Regions from separate parts of the Sphingobium anseongense genome, predicted to be linked through region 2. Evidence: predicted binding sites of a transcription regulator. Region 2 holds the regulator's gene; the other holds the start of a gene.
The links. The regulator LexA, encoded in region 2, represses DNA repair genes until DNA is damaged. The targets are predictions, from matches to a motif close to GTTCCNCNCTTGTTCT.
Positions count from the first base shown of each region.

Region 1: the regulator LexA is predicted to act here: its motif matches at 6,141-6,156, upstream of WG908_RS05325 (ribonucleoside-diphosphate reductase subunit alpha).

Region 1 covers NZ_JBBJUL010000003.1:149,160-157,172, forward strand. Annotated here, with positions in the region: gene WG908_RS05290 (OPT family oligopeptide transporter) at 1-1,467, opposite strand, end outside; gene WG908_RS05295 (rod shape-determining protein) at 1,639-2,679, opposite strand; gene WG908_RS05300 (hypothetical protein) at 2,892-3,152, shown strand; gene WG908_RS05305 (dodecin) at 3,239-3,448, opposite strand; gene WG908_RS05310 (glycoside hydrolase family 130 protein) at 3,577-4,743, opposite strand; gene WG908_RS05315 (hypothetical protein) at 4,760-4,993, opposite strand; gene WG908_RS05320 (glutathione S-transferase family protein) at 5,021-5,692, opposite strand; gene WG908_RS05325 (ribonucleoside-diphosphate reductase subunit alpha) at 6,241-8,013, shown strand, end outside.
Region 2 covers NZ_JBBJUL010000001.1:207,725-215,737, forward strand. Annotated here, with positions in the region: gene WG908_RS00995 (DUF1993 domain-containing protein) at 1-430, opposite strand, end outside; gene WG908_RS01000 (anthranilate synthase component II) at 570-1,160, shown strand; gene trpD (anthranilate phosphoribosyltransferase) at 1,345-2,334, shown strand; gene trpC (indole-3-glycerol phosphate synthase TrpC) at 2,334-3,125, shown strand; gene moaC (cyclic pyranopterin monophosphate synthase MoaC) at 3,122-3,592, shown strand; gene WG908_RS01020 (molybdopterin molybdotransferase MoeA) at 3,589-4,773, shown strand; gene lexA (transcriptional repressor LexA) at 4,851-5,522, shown strand; gene WG908_RS01030 (ComEC/Rec2 family competence protein) at 5,483-7,639, opposite strand; gene gltX (glutamate--tRNA ligase) at 7,693-8,013, shown strand, end outside.

The DNA.
Region 1 (8,013 bases), on a different contig from region 2:
GATCAGCGCCGCCTGGGGCGCGGGCAGGGCGTTGGGGCCGGCCCCCGGCGCGCCGGCAAAGCCGAACGCGCTGTTGAGCAGGTCGAGCACCGGCGGGATCACCAGGCTGCCGAAGATGACGCCGAAGATCAGCGCGAGCTGTTGCTTCCAGGGCGTCGCGCCGACGAGCTGGCCGGTCTTGAGGTCCTGAAGATTGTCGTTGGAAATGGTGGCGATGCCGAACACGATGGCGGTGGTGAACAGCGCATAGGCGACCAGCGCCTCGCTTTGTCCCGGCGCGCCGCCCTGGCCATAGATCGCCGCGAGCAGCAGCGCCGCGCCCAGCACGGCGAGGATGCCGACGCCCGAAATCGGGCTGTTGGACGCGCCGATCAGGCCCGCCATATAGCCGCACACCGACGCGATGACGATGCCGGCGACCAGAATATAGAGCAGCGTGCCGCCGATCACGAGCGCGGGCTGATCGGCGATCGGGCCGCCGCGCGCGAAGCTCCACAGCAAGGCGCCGATGGGCAGCAGCGAGGCAAGGATGGTGCCGGCGACGATGCCGATCGGCAGGTCGCGCTCGCCAAGTTCGAGAAGGCCTGCGCCGCCTGCCTTGCGGACCTTGGCCGCCGCCATCGCCGACCGGATGCCGCCGACGATCGGTCCCAATATCTTGAGCAGGGTCCAGATCGCGGCGACGCCTATGGTGCCTGCACCGATGAAGCGCGCCTTCATGCGAAAGGTCGTGCCGACCAGATCGGCCAGGTCCGCGCCAGCCGGCAGGGGCGAGGTGAGAGTGGGCACGATGCCGACCCAACTGATGAGCAGGCCCACGAACATCGCGACGCCCACCGACAGCCCGACCAGATGGCCGACGCCGATCAGCGCCATCGAAAAGCTGGTGGACATGGCGGTGGCGCCCGTGCCCAGCTTGAAGAAGGTCGCCGCTTCCTCTGCCAGCAGGCGCGTCTTGGCGAGGATGGTGAAGCCGGCGGCGGCGAGCGTGCTCATGACGATGGCGGCAAGGCCGCGCCTGTTTTCCTCAAGCCCCTCGCGCGAGCCGGCGCCGACCTTGAGCACTTCGGCGGCGGCGACCCCTTCGGGATAGGGCAGGTCCGATCCGGTGACGAGCGCGCGGCGCAGCGGGACCGAATACATCACCCCCAATATGCCGCCGAGCGCGCAGGTCATCACCGATGTCCAGTAGGGGAAGCCCTGCCACCAGCCGACGATGACCAGGCCTGGCAGGACGAAGATGATCGCCGAGAGCGTGCCCGCCGCCGATGCGATGGTCTGGACGATGTTGTTTTCCAGGATCGTGCCGGTCGCGAACAGCCGCAGCACCGCCATCGAAATGACCGCGGCGGGGATGGAGGTGGCGAAGGTCAGCCCGATCTTCAATCCCAGATAGACGTTGGCGGCGGTGAACAGCAGGGTGATGAGCCCACCCAGGATTACCCCGCGCAGCGTCAGTTCGGCCATGGGCGCGGTCTTGATGGCGGCGGTCATGGCGGCTCCCCTGCGTGGATATGGGCGACGTTGCCAAAAGGAGTAATATTGTTACTCAAATTTGGAGCAAACGGAAAGTGCCAATATGCGAGCCTTCGGTCGGCGCGATCGCCGCACTCTGGCCTTCGTCACGCCGATCAGGGTTCAGACCGCCGTCAGCACCCCTGCATAGGCCGGGTCTTCCAGCGCCCGCCCCGCGCCCATCGCCACGCACACCAGCGCATCGGGCGCAACCTTCACCGGCAGGCCGGTCGCTTCGGAAATCGCTTCGTCGATGCGGCCGAGCAGCGCGCCGCCGCCGGTCAGGGTCACGCCTTCGTCGATGATGTCGGCCGACAGTTCGGGCGCGGTCTGTTCCAGCGCCGCCATCACCGTCGCCTTGATCTGGCCCACGCCTTCGCTCAGCGCCTCGGCGATCTCCGCCTCGCTGATGCGGATTTCCGCGGGCCGGCCATTCACCAGGTCGCGGCCCTTGACGCTCAGGATCCGGCCATCGCCTGCGGGCGGGCAGGCCGAACCGATCGCGTGCTTCACGCGCTCGGCGGTGATTTCGCCGATCATCAGGCTATGGTGGCGGCGGATATGGGACGCGATCGCATCGTCCAGCCGGTCGCCGCCCATCCGCACCGAATTGCTGTAGGCGATGCCGCGCAGCGACAGCACGGCGACTTCGGTCGTGCCACCGCCAATGTCCACCACCATCGCGCCGCGCGGCTCTGTGACCGGCAGGCCGGCGCCGATCGCCGCCGCCATCGGCTCGTCGATCAACTGCACCCGCGACGCGCCGGCATTGGTGGCCGCCACCCTGATCGCCCGGCGTTCCACCATGGTCGATGCGGTGGGCACGCAGATCACCACTTCATGCCGTCGGCGCAAGCGGCTGTTGCCGCCGATCGCCTTGGCCATGAAATGCTTGATCATCTGTTCGGCCACGTCGATGTCGGCAATGACCCCGTCGCGCAGGGGGCGAATGGCCTGGATGTTGGCGGGCGTCTTGCCCATCATCAGCTTGGCTTCGTTGCCGACTACCTTGACGCGGCGCACGCCATTTATGGTTTCGATTGCGATCACCGACGGTTCGTTGACCACGATCCCCCGGTCGCGGACGTGGACGACGGTGTTCACGGTGCCAAGGTCGATTGCCATGTCATACGCGGAAGACGAAAATAAACGGCTGATTTTCATGCAGGACTCAGGTTCGGCGGCCCGGGATAAGCGCGCGACGGTATTTGGCCGCGCTATCGCGCGTGTGGACGCCCCGCGTCAATGGCAGGTCGCCTGTCCGGCCTGATCATGCGTTCGTCGGAGCAGGCGGGCCATGACCGCGCATCGGGCAGGCGCGGGTCGGACCCGATAAATCATTGGCCGCCACACCGCGCGCGGGCTATCGTCAGGGCATGGACTTTGACGACCTGATGACCCGCTATTTCGCGACGAGCGACCCGGATGCGATCACGCCCGCGCTGATGGATGGGGGAATGGAGCGGATGCGGGTGGATTTCGGCATGGAAAAGGATGCCGGGCGCAGGTTCGGCCTGTGGGCGCTGATGCACATGCTGGGCGGAGCGCCCGACCTGGACGTTGCGTTCAAGGATGCGGGCGAGCGCGACGCTGCCCGCAATTTCATGGACCTGGTCGACCGCGCCGCCGACCCATGAACGCCTGTCCGCTGCGTCGGCGCGGGATCCACGGGATGGGGCAAGGGGGAAAGTGGCGGGCCTGTTTCATCCCGCCTTTTCCACATTCAGTCTTCCAGACCGAACGCGATTTTCAGAACCACCTGAAACCGCTCGACCTTCTGGTCGGTGATATTGCCGCGGGTTTCGACCACCTGAAACCATTGAAGGTTGTCGAGCGTCTCCGCCGCTTTTGCGATCGCGCCAGTGATTGCATCTTCGACGCTGGTTTCGGACGTGCCGACAACCTCTATGATCTTGGCTACGTGGTTGTTCATATCGCTCTCCTGATGATCGGCCGCGGATGCCGGCGGCCGGGCAATCAGTGTAATTCCGGGCGTTGTTGCTCGGTTCCCCCGCCCGGAAAAGAAGCTGTGCGAAGGCGGTTCGAAGCCCGCGCGCCTAGTCAGGCAAAGCGGCTCTTGGGCACATGGGTGATCCGGCAGGCAAGGTCGGCCTCGCCCGAGGCGACGATATAGCGGCCGGGCGCGCTGGCGCCATCATCGCCATCGGCAATGCCGGTGGTGAAGACGATATCGCGCAGATACATCTGATGTTCGATCGGCCGGGTGAGCGCGGGATTGGCTTCCAGCAGCGGCCGATGCCCGGTGCGCTTGACGCGGGAAGGATCGTCGGCGTCGAGCATCGACCAATAGGTGCGGTAGATGCCGACGATGCCGTTCGGTTCGACCCCGTGCCACAGGCTGAGCCAGCCATCGGCGGTGCGGACCGGCGGCGTTCCCCCACCCATGCGCGCGGTCGCCACGCCGTCCGCAGCGGGCCGGATGCCAGGTTCGCGATACGGTTTCCAGTGGCGGGCGTCCGGGGAGGTGGCGAGGTTGATCGATGGCCCCGCGCGCCACGGACTGCCAGGCGGATAGGCGAAATACAGGTCGCCCAGCGGCCGCGTCTGCGCCCAGTAGCGCCCGTCGATCAGCCCTTCGAAAATCAGCATGTCCTTGTTCTGGTGATCGAGCACGATATCCTCGAACCGCCATTCGATGCCGTCCGTCGAGCTGTAGAGCGTGGTCGAATGCCGCTCGGGACTGACCGAACAACTGGTCATCAGCCACTGGTCCGGCAGGCGGCTGATCCGCGCATCCTCTATGCCATAGCATTGATGGCTGCCCTGCGGGGCGATGGCCCGGTCATAATGGATCGCTTCGATTTCCAGCCCGTCGGGCGACAGCTCCACCGGCAGCAGCCAGGACAGCGAGGTCAGCGCCATCACCTTCCAGCCTTCGCCGCGCAGCATGAACTTGCGCGGATCGCTGGTATCGACCCGATCCAGCGGCCAGAGGTCGAGCAGATAGCGGCCGCCGGCCGGGGGCGCGCCTTCGGCCGGGTCGCCGGTCCAGCGGATGGCCCGGACCTTACTGTCGCGGATCGGATCGCGCAGCGCCTGCGCGACGCGCGCGATCATCATCAGATTGCCGTTGGCAAGCCGCATCAGGCCCGGATTGAACACGCCCAGCACATAGGTTTCAGCGTCGAGATGACCCGCGAGCGGCGAGCGCGCCAGATCGATATCGTCGGGCACCAGCACCAGCCGGTCGATGGCGAAGTCGCTCATGAGCCGCCCCGTGCCCTCAACCTTCCTGCCGCAACCGTTCGACCAGTTGCTGGATCTCGTTCGGTTCCAGCAGCCAGGTGCGCGTCTTGCGCCCTTCGCGATGCACCGGCTGGGTCAACAGGATGCGCGCCTGTTCCCTGGCGGCGGGCTTGAAAATCGCGAAATGCCGAGCGCAATCGCGGATCGTCCCGATCAGCGGCGCCTTGCCGTCCAGATCGATCATCGTCGCGGGCTGGTCCCAGGGGATCATGGGGCGCGTTCCTTCCTTGGCAATCGTCTAGAAATCGGGCTTCTCATAATGGGCGGGCGGCGTGATCACTTCCATCCGCTCCGACAATAGCGGGCGGAAGGATGGGCGCGACTTGAAGCCCGCATACCAGCGCTTGACCGTTTCATGGCCGTTCCAGTCGATCCCGCCCAGATAGTCCGCCACCGACAGATGCGCCGCCGCCGCGATGTCGGCGAGGCTGAGCGTCCCCCCGGCCATCCAGCTGCGATGGTCGAGCAGATAGTCCATATAATCCATGTGCGTGTTCGCGCGCTTCATCGCTTCGCGCAGGATGCGCGCATCGGGCGGCGCGCGCTCGATCAGCCGCTTCTTCATCCGCTCGTGCAGCAGCGGGCCGACGACGTCGCCATAGAAATTCTGGTCGAAAAACGCGGTCAGCCGCCGCACCTCCGCGCGCCCGGCGGCGGTGCCCGAGATCAGCGGGAATTTTTCCACCGTCTCCTCGAAATATTCGCAGATCGCCTGGCTGTCGATCAGCGCCGCGCCGGTCGCCTCGTCGACCATGACGGGTGTCGTGCCGGCGGGGTTGAGATCGAGAAACTCGTCGCGCATCAACCAGGGGGATTCGCGCACCAGATCATAGCCCACGCCCTTTTCGCCCAGCAGCAGCCGGACCTTGCGGGAAAAAGGACAAAGCGGAAATTGGAAAAGCTGCCACATGACTGCCCCTGTTAGGCGCGGGCGGCGTGAGGTGGAAGCGCCAAAATGTGCGCCTGGTATATGGCGCGCCGCATCCGGTCGGCACCGCCCCGGTCGCCCGGTCACGCCAGGTAAAAATTTTTTATCCTTGAAATTGCCTTCTTGCCTTTTGCGGGTGCCGCCTTTGTCCATGCGTCGCGCGTGGCGGAGGCGGTCGCCCGACGCGCCCCGATGCGGATCGAGTCTCTAATCTGTCATTTACCCTCTTGCGCGCAGCGTATGCTGTGGCACTATCGGTGGTATTGGAACGACGGGGGTTACCCAATAGATTGTATCGCAGTGCCGGAAGCCTTCTTCCGGCATCTGGGCGTTTTCGTCCCTGCGATCCGGTCGATTGAACCCAAAGTCAGTGCCGCCGTTCGACAGGCATGCTAGGATGGGCGTCTTTCGCGAACCGGTGTGGCCGACTCGAACGAAAACGGAACAAATGGGGTGGGTATATGGATTTTCGCGAGAGCCAGGGCACAGGGTCGCAAGACATTGGGTCGCAAGACATAGGACCGCAGGATATGGGAATATTGACCGAAGACAGGGCGCCGGCCGCAGCGGCGATTGCGGCACCGGCCGCAGCGCAGGCGCCGCGTTCATCCTCGTCGGTTGAGGCGCGTCGCTTTGCGGTAGTGACCGACGCTTCGCGCGACCAGCTCCTGACCGATTTCGGCAAGGATACGCTCAACGACCGCTATCTGCTGCCCGGCGAATCCTATCAGGACCTGTTCGCCCGCGTGGCGGCGGCCTATGCCGATGACGCCGACCATGCCCAGCGCGTCTATGATTATATCAGCCGCCTGTGGTTCATGCCCGCCACGCCCGTGCTGTCGAACGGCGGCACCGGCCGGGGTCTGCCGATCAGCTGCTATCTCAACAGCGTCGACGACAGCCTGGAAGGCATCGTCAACACCTGGAACGAGAATGTCTGGCTCGCATCGCGCGGCGGCGGCATCGGCACCTATTGGGGCAGCGTGCGCGGCATCGGCGAGCCGGTCGGCCTGAACGGCAAGACCAGCGGCATCATCCCCTTCGTCCGCGTGATGGACAGCCTGACGCTGGCGATCAGCCAGGGCAGCCTGCGTCGCGGCTCGGCTGCCTGCTATCTCGACATATCGCATCCCGAGATCGAGGAGTTCCTCGAAATCCGCAAGCCCAGCGGCGATTTCAATCGCAAGGCTCTCAACCTGCACCACGGCGTCCTGTTGACCGACGAGTTCATGGAAGCGGTGCGCGACGGCGCCGAATTCATCCTGCGCAGCCCCAAGGACGGGTCGGAGCGCGGCAAGGTGGACGCGCGCTCGCTGTTCCAGAAGCTGGTCGAAACGCGGCTGGCGACGGGCGAACCCTATATCGTCTTCAACGACACCGTGAACCGGATGATGCCCAAGCATCATCGCGACCTTGGCCTCAAGGTTTCGACATCGAACCTCTGTTCGGAAATCACGTTGCCCACTGGCCGCGACCATCTGGGCCAGGATCGCACGGCGGTCTGCTGCCTGTCGTCGATGAACCTGGAAACCTGGGACGAATGGAAGGACGAAAAGTTGTTCGTCGAGGACATCATGCGGTTCCTCGACAATGTGCTGCAGGATTATATCGACCGCGCCCCGCCCGAAATGGCGCGCGCCAAATATAGCGCCAGCCGCGAACGCTCAGTGGGGCTGGGCGTCATGGGCTTCCACAGCTTCCTTCAGGCCCGCAACATCCCGTTCGAAGGGGCGATGGCCAAGAGCTGGAACCTGCGCATCTTCAAGCAGATCAAGGGCCAGGTCGACGAGGCGTCGATGCAGCTGGCGATCGAGCGCGGCCCGTGCCCGGACGCCGCCGACATGGGCGTGATGGAGCGTTTTTCCTGCAAGATGGCGATCGCGCCGACCGCCTCGATCAGCATCATCGCCGGCGGCACCAGCGCCTGCATCGAGCCGATCCCGGCCAATATATACACCCACAAGACGCTGTCGGGCAGCTTTTCGATCAAGAACCCCTATCTCGAAAAGCTGCTGGTCGAAAAATCGAAGGATTCGACCAATGTGTGGAATTCGATCCTGGAAAATGGCGGCAGCGTCCAGCATCTCGATTTCCTGTCCCCCGAGGAAAAGGACGTGTTCAAGACCAGCTTCGAGATCGACCAGCGCTGGCTGCTCGAACTCGCCGCCGACCGCACGCCCTATATCGACCAGGCGCAGTCGCTGAACCTGTTCATCCCGGCCGATGTCGAGAAATGGGATCTGCTCATGCTCCACTTCCGCGCGTGGGAACTGGGCATCAAGTCGCTTTACTATCTGCGCTCG
Region 2 (8,013 bases):
TCAGCAAGTCCTGGCCGGTAAACTCCCATCGCATCACATCCCCTATCGCGAAGATGACCGTCTTGTCGCTCAGCGCCTCGACATCGGCGGCGCGAAGCGCGCCCAATCTGTCGGCGGCGTCCTTCGCCAGCGCCCTCAAACCGGCAAAGCTGTCGGGCGGCGGCGTCCGGTCCGGCGCAACGACGCCCTTGCGCGCCCCGTCGATGGCGCCGATGGAATGCACCGCACAGCTTTTGACCTGATAGGCGAAGTCGGCCATGTCCGGTGTCAATCGCGCGTTGATGAGCGTTTCGGGCGGCAAGGCCATGCTGGTGCAATGCGCCTCGGCCTTGTCGATCAGGTTCGACACCGATCCCAGTATCTGCAGGCAGCCGGGCACGAAAGCGTCATATAATGTCATCATGTCCGTCGCCCAGCTCCCCTCGACCATGCGCCGCTCATATCGGCAGCGTCGATATAGATCAGATTCCGGGGCAGGGCCAACACCGCCCGCCGTCACCACGCATGTCCCGCCGAACGCGCCAAAACCCCCTCGACCCGGCCTCGCCCCCGCCCTATACCCCTCCCCCATGATCCTCGTCATCGACAACTACGACAGCTTCACCTGGAACCTGGTCCATTACCTCATGGAACTGGGCACGGAGGTCGAAGTCGTTCGCAACGACGCCATTTCAGCGGGCCAGGCGCTCTCCAGCGGCGCGCAGGCGTTCCTGCTGTCGCCGGGTCCCTGCACCCCCAACGAAGCGGGCGTCAGCCTCGACCTCGTCGCCGCCTGTGCCGATGCGGGCGCGCCGTTGCTGGGCGTGTGCCTGGGGCATCAGGCGATCGGCCAGCATTTCGGCGGCCATGTCGTGCGCGGCGGCCTCATGCACGGCAAGACATCGCCGATCGACCATGACGGCACCGGGCTGTTCGCCGGCATCCCCTCGCCCTTCACCGGCACGCGCTACCATTCGCTCATCGTGCAGGACATTCCCGGCTGCCTGATCGTCAACGCGACCAGCCAGGACGGATCGGTCATGGGCTTTCGCCACGCGACCCTGCCCATCCATTCGGTCCAGTTCCATCCCGAAAGCATCGCCACCGAATATGGGCATGAGATGCTGGCCAATTTCCTGAAGATCGCTGACATTCCGGTCCGCCGCCGGCAGGCCGCCTGAAACGCCTGTCCTACAGGACCGGGCGTGGTTTATGATCGCTCCGGTTCTTTCCCATCGTTCGCTTGCCCGACTTTCCGATAGGATCAGGCCCACGACATAAAATGTCGCATCGAGCGTGAAAAGTGCGAAGTTAGCGGCTCGTCCGCCTCGACTCACCGCCCCGGTCGCGCTTATGGCATCGGCGATGACGCGCCTGCCCGACCCTGCCCTGCCGCTCGACGAAGACGCCGCGACCCGTGCCTTCGACCTGCTGTTCGACGCCGACCTGCCCGAAGCGGACATCGCCGCCTTCCTGGTGGCGATGAGCGAACGCGGCGAAACCGCGACCGAAATCGCCGCCGCCGCCCGCGCGATGCGCGCGCGCATGATCCCGGTCGCCGCGCCGCAAGGGGCCATCGACGTCTGCGGCACCGGCGGCGATGGCCACCACACGCTCAACGTCTCCACCGCCGTCAGCATCGTGGTCGCCGCCGCCGGCGTGCCCGTCGCCAAGCATGGCAACCGCGCCGCCTCGTCCAGGGCCGGCGCCGCCGATACATTGGAAGCGCTCGGCCTCGATCTCGCCCGCGCCGCCGACCGCGCCGAATCCTCGCTCGCCGACATCGGCATCTGCTTCCTGTTCGCGCAGAATCATCATCCCGCGCTCAAACGGCTCGGCCCCATCCGCAAGGCGATCGGCCGCCGCACCATCTTCAATCTGATGGGACCGCTCGCCAATCCCGCCGGCGTCCGCCGCCAGCTCGTCGGCATCGCCCGCCCCGCTTACGTCCCCATCTATGCCCAGGCGCTCGCCAGCCTCGGCGTCGATCACGCGATGATCGTATCTGGCGACGAAGGACTGGACGAATTGTCGCTCGCCGGCGGCAACGACGTGGCGGAAGTCACAGGCGACGGCCTCGTCGCCATGCGCCGCCTGACCGCCGCCGACGCCGGCCTGCCCAGCCACAGGGTCGACGCCATTCGCGGCGGCGACCCGGCCCACAACGCCGCCGCGCTCCGCGCGCTGCTGCGGGGCGAACCGGGCGCTTATCGCGACGCGGTGCTGTTCAATGCCGCCGCGGCCCTTGTCGTCGCCGGTGCGGCCACCGATCTGCGCATTGCCGCCGAAGATGCCGCCGAAACGATCGACAACGGCCTCGCCAACGCCCTGCTCAACTGCTGGATCGACTATTGATGGCAAACAAGCTTACCGAAATCTGCGACGTCAAGCGCGAACATGTGGCGCGCCGCAAGGCCGAAACCACGGTGGCGGCGCTCCACGCCCGCGCCGCCGAACAGACCGCGCCGCGCGGCTTTCGCAAGGCGCTCGACGCTGCCGCGCTTTCGGGCTTTGGCCTCATCGCCGAAATCAAGAAGGCCAGCCCCTCCAAGGGAATAATCCGCGCCGAATTCGATCCCCCCGCCCATGCCCAGGCCTATGCGGCGGCGGGCGCGTCCTGCCTGTCGGTGCTGACCGACGAACCCTATTTCATGGGGCATGACGATTATCTGATGGCCGCCCGCACCGCCTGCGCGCTGCCGGTGCTGCGCAAGGATTTCATCGTCGACCCCTGGCAGGTGCTCGAAAGCCGCGCGCTGGGCGCCGACGCGATCCTGATCATCGCCGCCGTGCTCGACGACGCGCAGATGGCGGAGGTCGAGGACGCCGCGCTGGCGCTGGGCATGGACGCGCTCGTCGAAGTGCATGACGAGGCTGAACTGGAGCGCGCGCTCAGGCTCCGCTCGCGGCTGATCGGCGTCAACAACCGCGACCTGCGCGACTTCAGCGTCGACTTCGCCCGCACCTATGACCTTGTTGGCAAGGCGCCGCAGGGCTGCACCTTCGTCGCCGAAAGCGGCCTCAACAGCGCCGCCGATCTTGCCGCCATGGCCGACCATGGCGTCCGCTGCTTCCTGGTCGGCGAAGCGCTGATGCGCCAGACCGATGTCGAGGCCGCGACCCGCGCGTTGCTGGCCGGCGCATGAACGGGCTGACCCATATCGACGAACAGGGCGCGGCCCATATGGTCGATGTTTCGGCCAAGGCCGTAACCGCGCGGCAAGCGACCGCCACCGGCCGCATCGCCATGAGCCGCAACGCGGCCAAGGCCATCGCCGATGGCCAGGTCAGGAAAGGCGATGTCCTGTCTGTGGCCCGCATCGCCGGTATCATGGCGGCCAAGCGCACCGCCGACCTGATCCCGCTTTGCCACCCCCTCGCGCTGTCGGCGGTCACGATCGAATTCGACATGGATCTCGACAGCGTCACCGTCACCGCCATCGCGCGCACCAGCGCCCAGACCGGCGTGGAAATGGAAGCAATGACGGCGGCGACCGTCGCCCTGCTCACCATCTACGATATGGCCAAGGCCGTGGACAAGGCGATGGTGATCGGCGGCGTCCGCCTGCTCTCCAAATCCGGCGGCAAGTCCGGGGACTGGCGCGCGCCATGAGCCTGATGCCGGTCGAACAGGCGCAGGCGCGCCTGTTGGCGCTCGCGCCCCGGCTGCCCCCGCAAACGCTCCCGATCGGGCAATGCGCGGGACGCTGGCTGGCGAACGACGTCGTCGCGCTGCGCGACCAGCCATGGGCCGACCTGTCCGCAATGGACGGCTATGCAATCCGCGCCGCGCAATGGCCTGGCCCCTGGCGCGTCATCGGCGAAAGCGCGGCGGGCACAGGCATCCCGCCGGAACTGGCCGCTGGCGACGCCTGCCGCATTTTCACCGGCGCGCCGCTTCCGAGAGGCGCCGACGCGATCATGATCCAGGAAGACGCCAGGCGCGATGGCGATCAGGTCGTCGGCACGCGGGACGCCCCTGTCCCCGGTCGGCACATACGGCGAGCAGGTTCGGACTTTGCCGCCGACACTGTCCTGCTCGCCCCAGGTTCCCGGCTCGACCCGGCCCAACTGGCGCTTGCCGCCCTGGCCGGCCAGGGCCAGCTCAGCGTCGGCCACCGTCCAAGCGTCGCGCTGATTTCGACCGGCAACGAACTGGTCCCTCCCGGCGTCCCCGTTCCGCCCGGTGGCCTGCCCTCCTCCAACGCGGTGATGTTGAGCGCGATGCTCGCGTCCCTGCCCTGCGACATCACCGATGTCGGCATCGTGCCCGACGACATGGATGCCATGACCGCAGCGTTCAATGCCGCCCGTCATGCGGATGTCATCGTTTCCACAGGCGGTGCATCGGTGGGTGATCATGACCTCGTCCGCCCAGCATTTCAGGCGGTGGGCGGAAGCCTCGATTTCTGGAAGGTAAAATTGCGACCGGGCAAGCCGCTGATCGCCGGAAGCCTCGATCGCAGCCTGTTCCTCGGCCTCCCCGGCAATCCGGTGTCGGCTTTCGTCACCGCCTGGCTCTTTCTGTTGCCGCTTGTGCGCCACATTGCCGGCGACGCATCGCCCTTCCCCCAGCCCGAACGGGCAACGCTCGCCGACTCCCTGCCCGGCGCCGGCGACCGCGACGAATATCTGCGCGCTTTCCGCAAGAATGACCGCATCGTCGCCGTGACATCGCAGGACAGCGCGGCGACGCGAGCGCTCGCCGACGCGGACTGTCTGATCCTGCGCGCGGCAGGATCGCCGCCGGCAAAGCCGGGCGATGAAGTGCCCATATTTCCGCTGGCATGGTAGGCGGCTTAACGCGCTTGACGCAGCTCGCTCTGTTTCCTATGTGTTCCCTATCCGTTCCATAGGACAGGGATTAGGCGATGTTGACGCCCAAGCAGCAGGAATTGCTCCGTTTCATTCAGGTCAGGCTGGAGCAGGGCGGCGTGTCACCTTCTTTCGAGGAAATGAAGGAAGCGCTCGATCTCAAATCGAAGTCGGGGATACACCGCCTTATCAGCGCCCTGGAAGAACGCGGCTTCATCAGGCGCCTTCCCAATCGCGCGCGCGCGCTTGAAGTCGTCAAGCTGCCTGATGCGATGGGCAGGGCGGCCAAGCCGGTCACGCCCGTGCGCGCCGCCCCGACACCGCCGCAACTGGTTGCCGCCAATGACGTCATCGAAATTCCGCTCCATGGCCGCATTGCCGCCGGGGTGCCGATCGAGGCGCTTGAGGGCCGCAACATGCTTTCGGTGCCTGCCGCCTTGCTGGGCGCGGGCGATCATTATGCGCTGGAAGTAGCTGGCGATTCGATGGTCGAAGCAGGCATTCTCGATGGCGATTTCGCATTGATCCAGCGAACCGAAGTCGCGCGCGAAGGTCAGATCGTGGTTGCTTTGATCGATGACGCCGAAGCCACGCTCAAATATTTCCGACGCGAAGGCAGCCGGGTTCGGCTGGACCCGGCCAACAGCGCCTATCAGCCGCAATATTATGATCCACGCCAGGTCCGCATTCAGGGCAAGCTGGCAGGGCTGATCCGCCGATATAATTGACGCGCCGGTGCGCGCGCGACCCAGGGATGCGCGTCGCCCGGCGAACGCACCATGCGCACCGAGCCGCGCGACAGGTTAATCGCGATCCCGCCCGTTCGCGCCAGCGTCCCCCGGTCCAGTTTCAGCCATCGTGGTCGGCAGGCGCGCGGCAAGCGCCGGTCGCTGACGACGATGTCGGCCTGGGCGCAATCGCGCGCCAATATCGCAGGCGGGACATACATGGCGCTCCGTGTCGCCAGCACGCGCCACGATCGTCCGCTCCGCGCCATAGCCACGGCGCACAGGTCGGCGCTGCACCGCGCTTGGCGAAGTGCGGCGATCACGCCCAGTTCGCCGTCCTGCCCCGCACTTTCAGCCAGCGTGTCTCGGATATAGTCGCCTGCGCCAGCACGCAGCATTGCCATGGTTCCGTCAGCGGTTCGCACTGCAACATGCCGCCCGTCACCGGTCACGACGATGTCGGGCGCCGGCGTCAGGATGATGACCAACGTGCCGATTGCGACCGGAGCCAGCCCCAGCCACCGCACGGGGCCACGCCAAAGAAGGCTCCACAGGCCGCCCAGGGCGATAGTCGCGAACAAGCCCACGCCAAAGGCAGGCGCCAGCATGACCGCCAGCGGGCTGGCCGCCACGCCGTGGGCGATCAGCAGCAGGAGCGCCAGCGCCTGCTGCGCCACCCACCAGGCGGGTGCGCCAAGACCGAAAAGATCAAGCAGCAATGCCAGCGCTTCGGCCGGCATCACGACAAAGGTCGTCAGCGGGATGGCGACCAGATTGGCGATAGCGCCAAGCAGACCCGCCTGATGAAAATGAAACAGCGCGATCGGCATCAGCACCAGTTCGATGACAATCCCGGTAAGCAGCAACGCCAATATCATGCGGCTCGCCTTGCGCCCCGGCCCCTCGTCGCGGGCCACCGTCAGCGCGCGAAAGCCGGGATGTTCGCCCAGGGCGACCAGCGCGATCACGGCCGCGAAGCTCATCTGGAAGCTTGGCCCCACCAGCGCATCGGGCCAGAATGTCAGCACGATCAACGCGCCGGTGGCCACCAGCCGCAAGGTGATGGCGTCGCGTCCCATCGCCAGCCCGCCCAGCACCAGCAGCGACGCGATGCAGGACCGGATGGTCGGCACCTCCGCTCCGGTCAACAGGGTATAGCCGATACCCGCAGCCGCACCGGCGGCGGCGGCCATCAGCATCAATGGCCAATGCAGTGCCGCATGGCGACTGAGCGCGAGCAAGCGCAGGCACAGGAAAATGACGGCCCCGATAAGCGCGGTGACGTGCAAGCCACTGATCGACAGCAGGTGCGCCAGGCCGCTGCGCCGCATCGCTTCCACATCCTCTTGCGCGATCGCACCCTGATCGCCGGATGCCAGCGCGGCCGCGATGCCCGCCGCCGGCCCCTCGACCCGCGACTGGACATGGGCGGACAACCGCATACGCAGCGTCCTGCCGTCTCCCGGCGCAGGGCGCAGCATCTCGACCGGCGGCAAAGCTCGGCCGGTAGCGCCGATCCCTTGAAAATAGGCACGGCGCGCGAAATCATACCCCCCCGGAACCGCGGGCGGCGCCGGCGGCATCAGGCGCACGCGCAACCGGACATGCGCGCCCGCGCCCAGGCCCGCCGGTTGCCGCTCACGCGCCAGATTGACTCGTATCATGTCGGGCAGGTCCGGCCTGCTTTCCGGCCGCACCAGCAGGCGGACCATGGCCTGGGCGGGCATATCGGTCATTGCCACTACCTCTCCCGTCACTTGCGTGAAGGTCGCGCGGGCGAGCGGGGGCGATCCCACAAGGTGCGCCTTGCCCCACACCAGCAGGCAACCGATACAAGCCAGCATTCCGCCGGCCAGCATCATCTGACGCAGGCGGGCCTGGACCGGCAGCACCAGCGAAAGGCAGGAAACGGCCAGCGCGACACAGCAGAATGCTAGCCAACCGCTTCGATCCGGCAAGGCGAACCAGGCCGCGATCCCCGATCCCAGCGCCACCGGCACCCACAGCGCGATCTGTTCGCGCTGCCGTTCCAGCCATGCTTCGATCCATGCGGCCGTCGATCGTGCCCTGTCCCTCGCACCTGCGAAAAGGGACGTTTGTCGTAGCTCAAAAGCCATGCTAGGGGGCGTCGCGTCCATATACCAGCCAGCGAATGTCGAGGAATATCTGAGTGAGCGCAACCGGGGATAAAAAGAAGGTGGTGACCCGTTTCGCACCCTCTCCCACAGGATTCCTGCATATCGGCGGCGCGCGCACCGCTCTCTTCAACTGGCTCTATGCGCGCCACCATGGCGGCACCTTCCTGCTGCGGATCGAGGATACCGACCAGACCCGCTCGACCGACGCGGCCGTGGCCGCTATTTTTGATGGCCTCGACTGGCTGGGCCTTGGCGGCGATGAGGAGCCTGTGTTCCAGTTCGCGCGCGCCGCGCGCCACGCCGAAGTGGCCCGCACCCTTCTTGGCGCTGGCCACGCCTATAGATGCTACGCC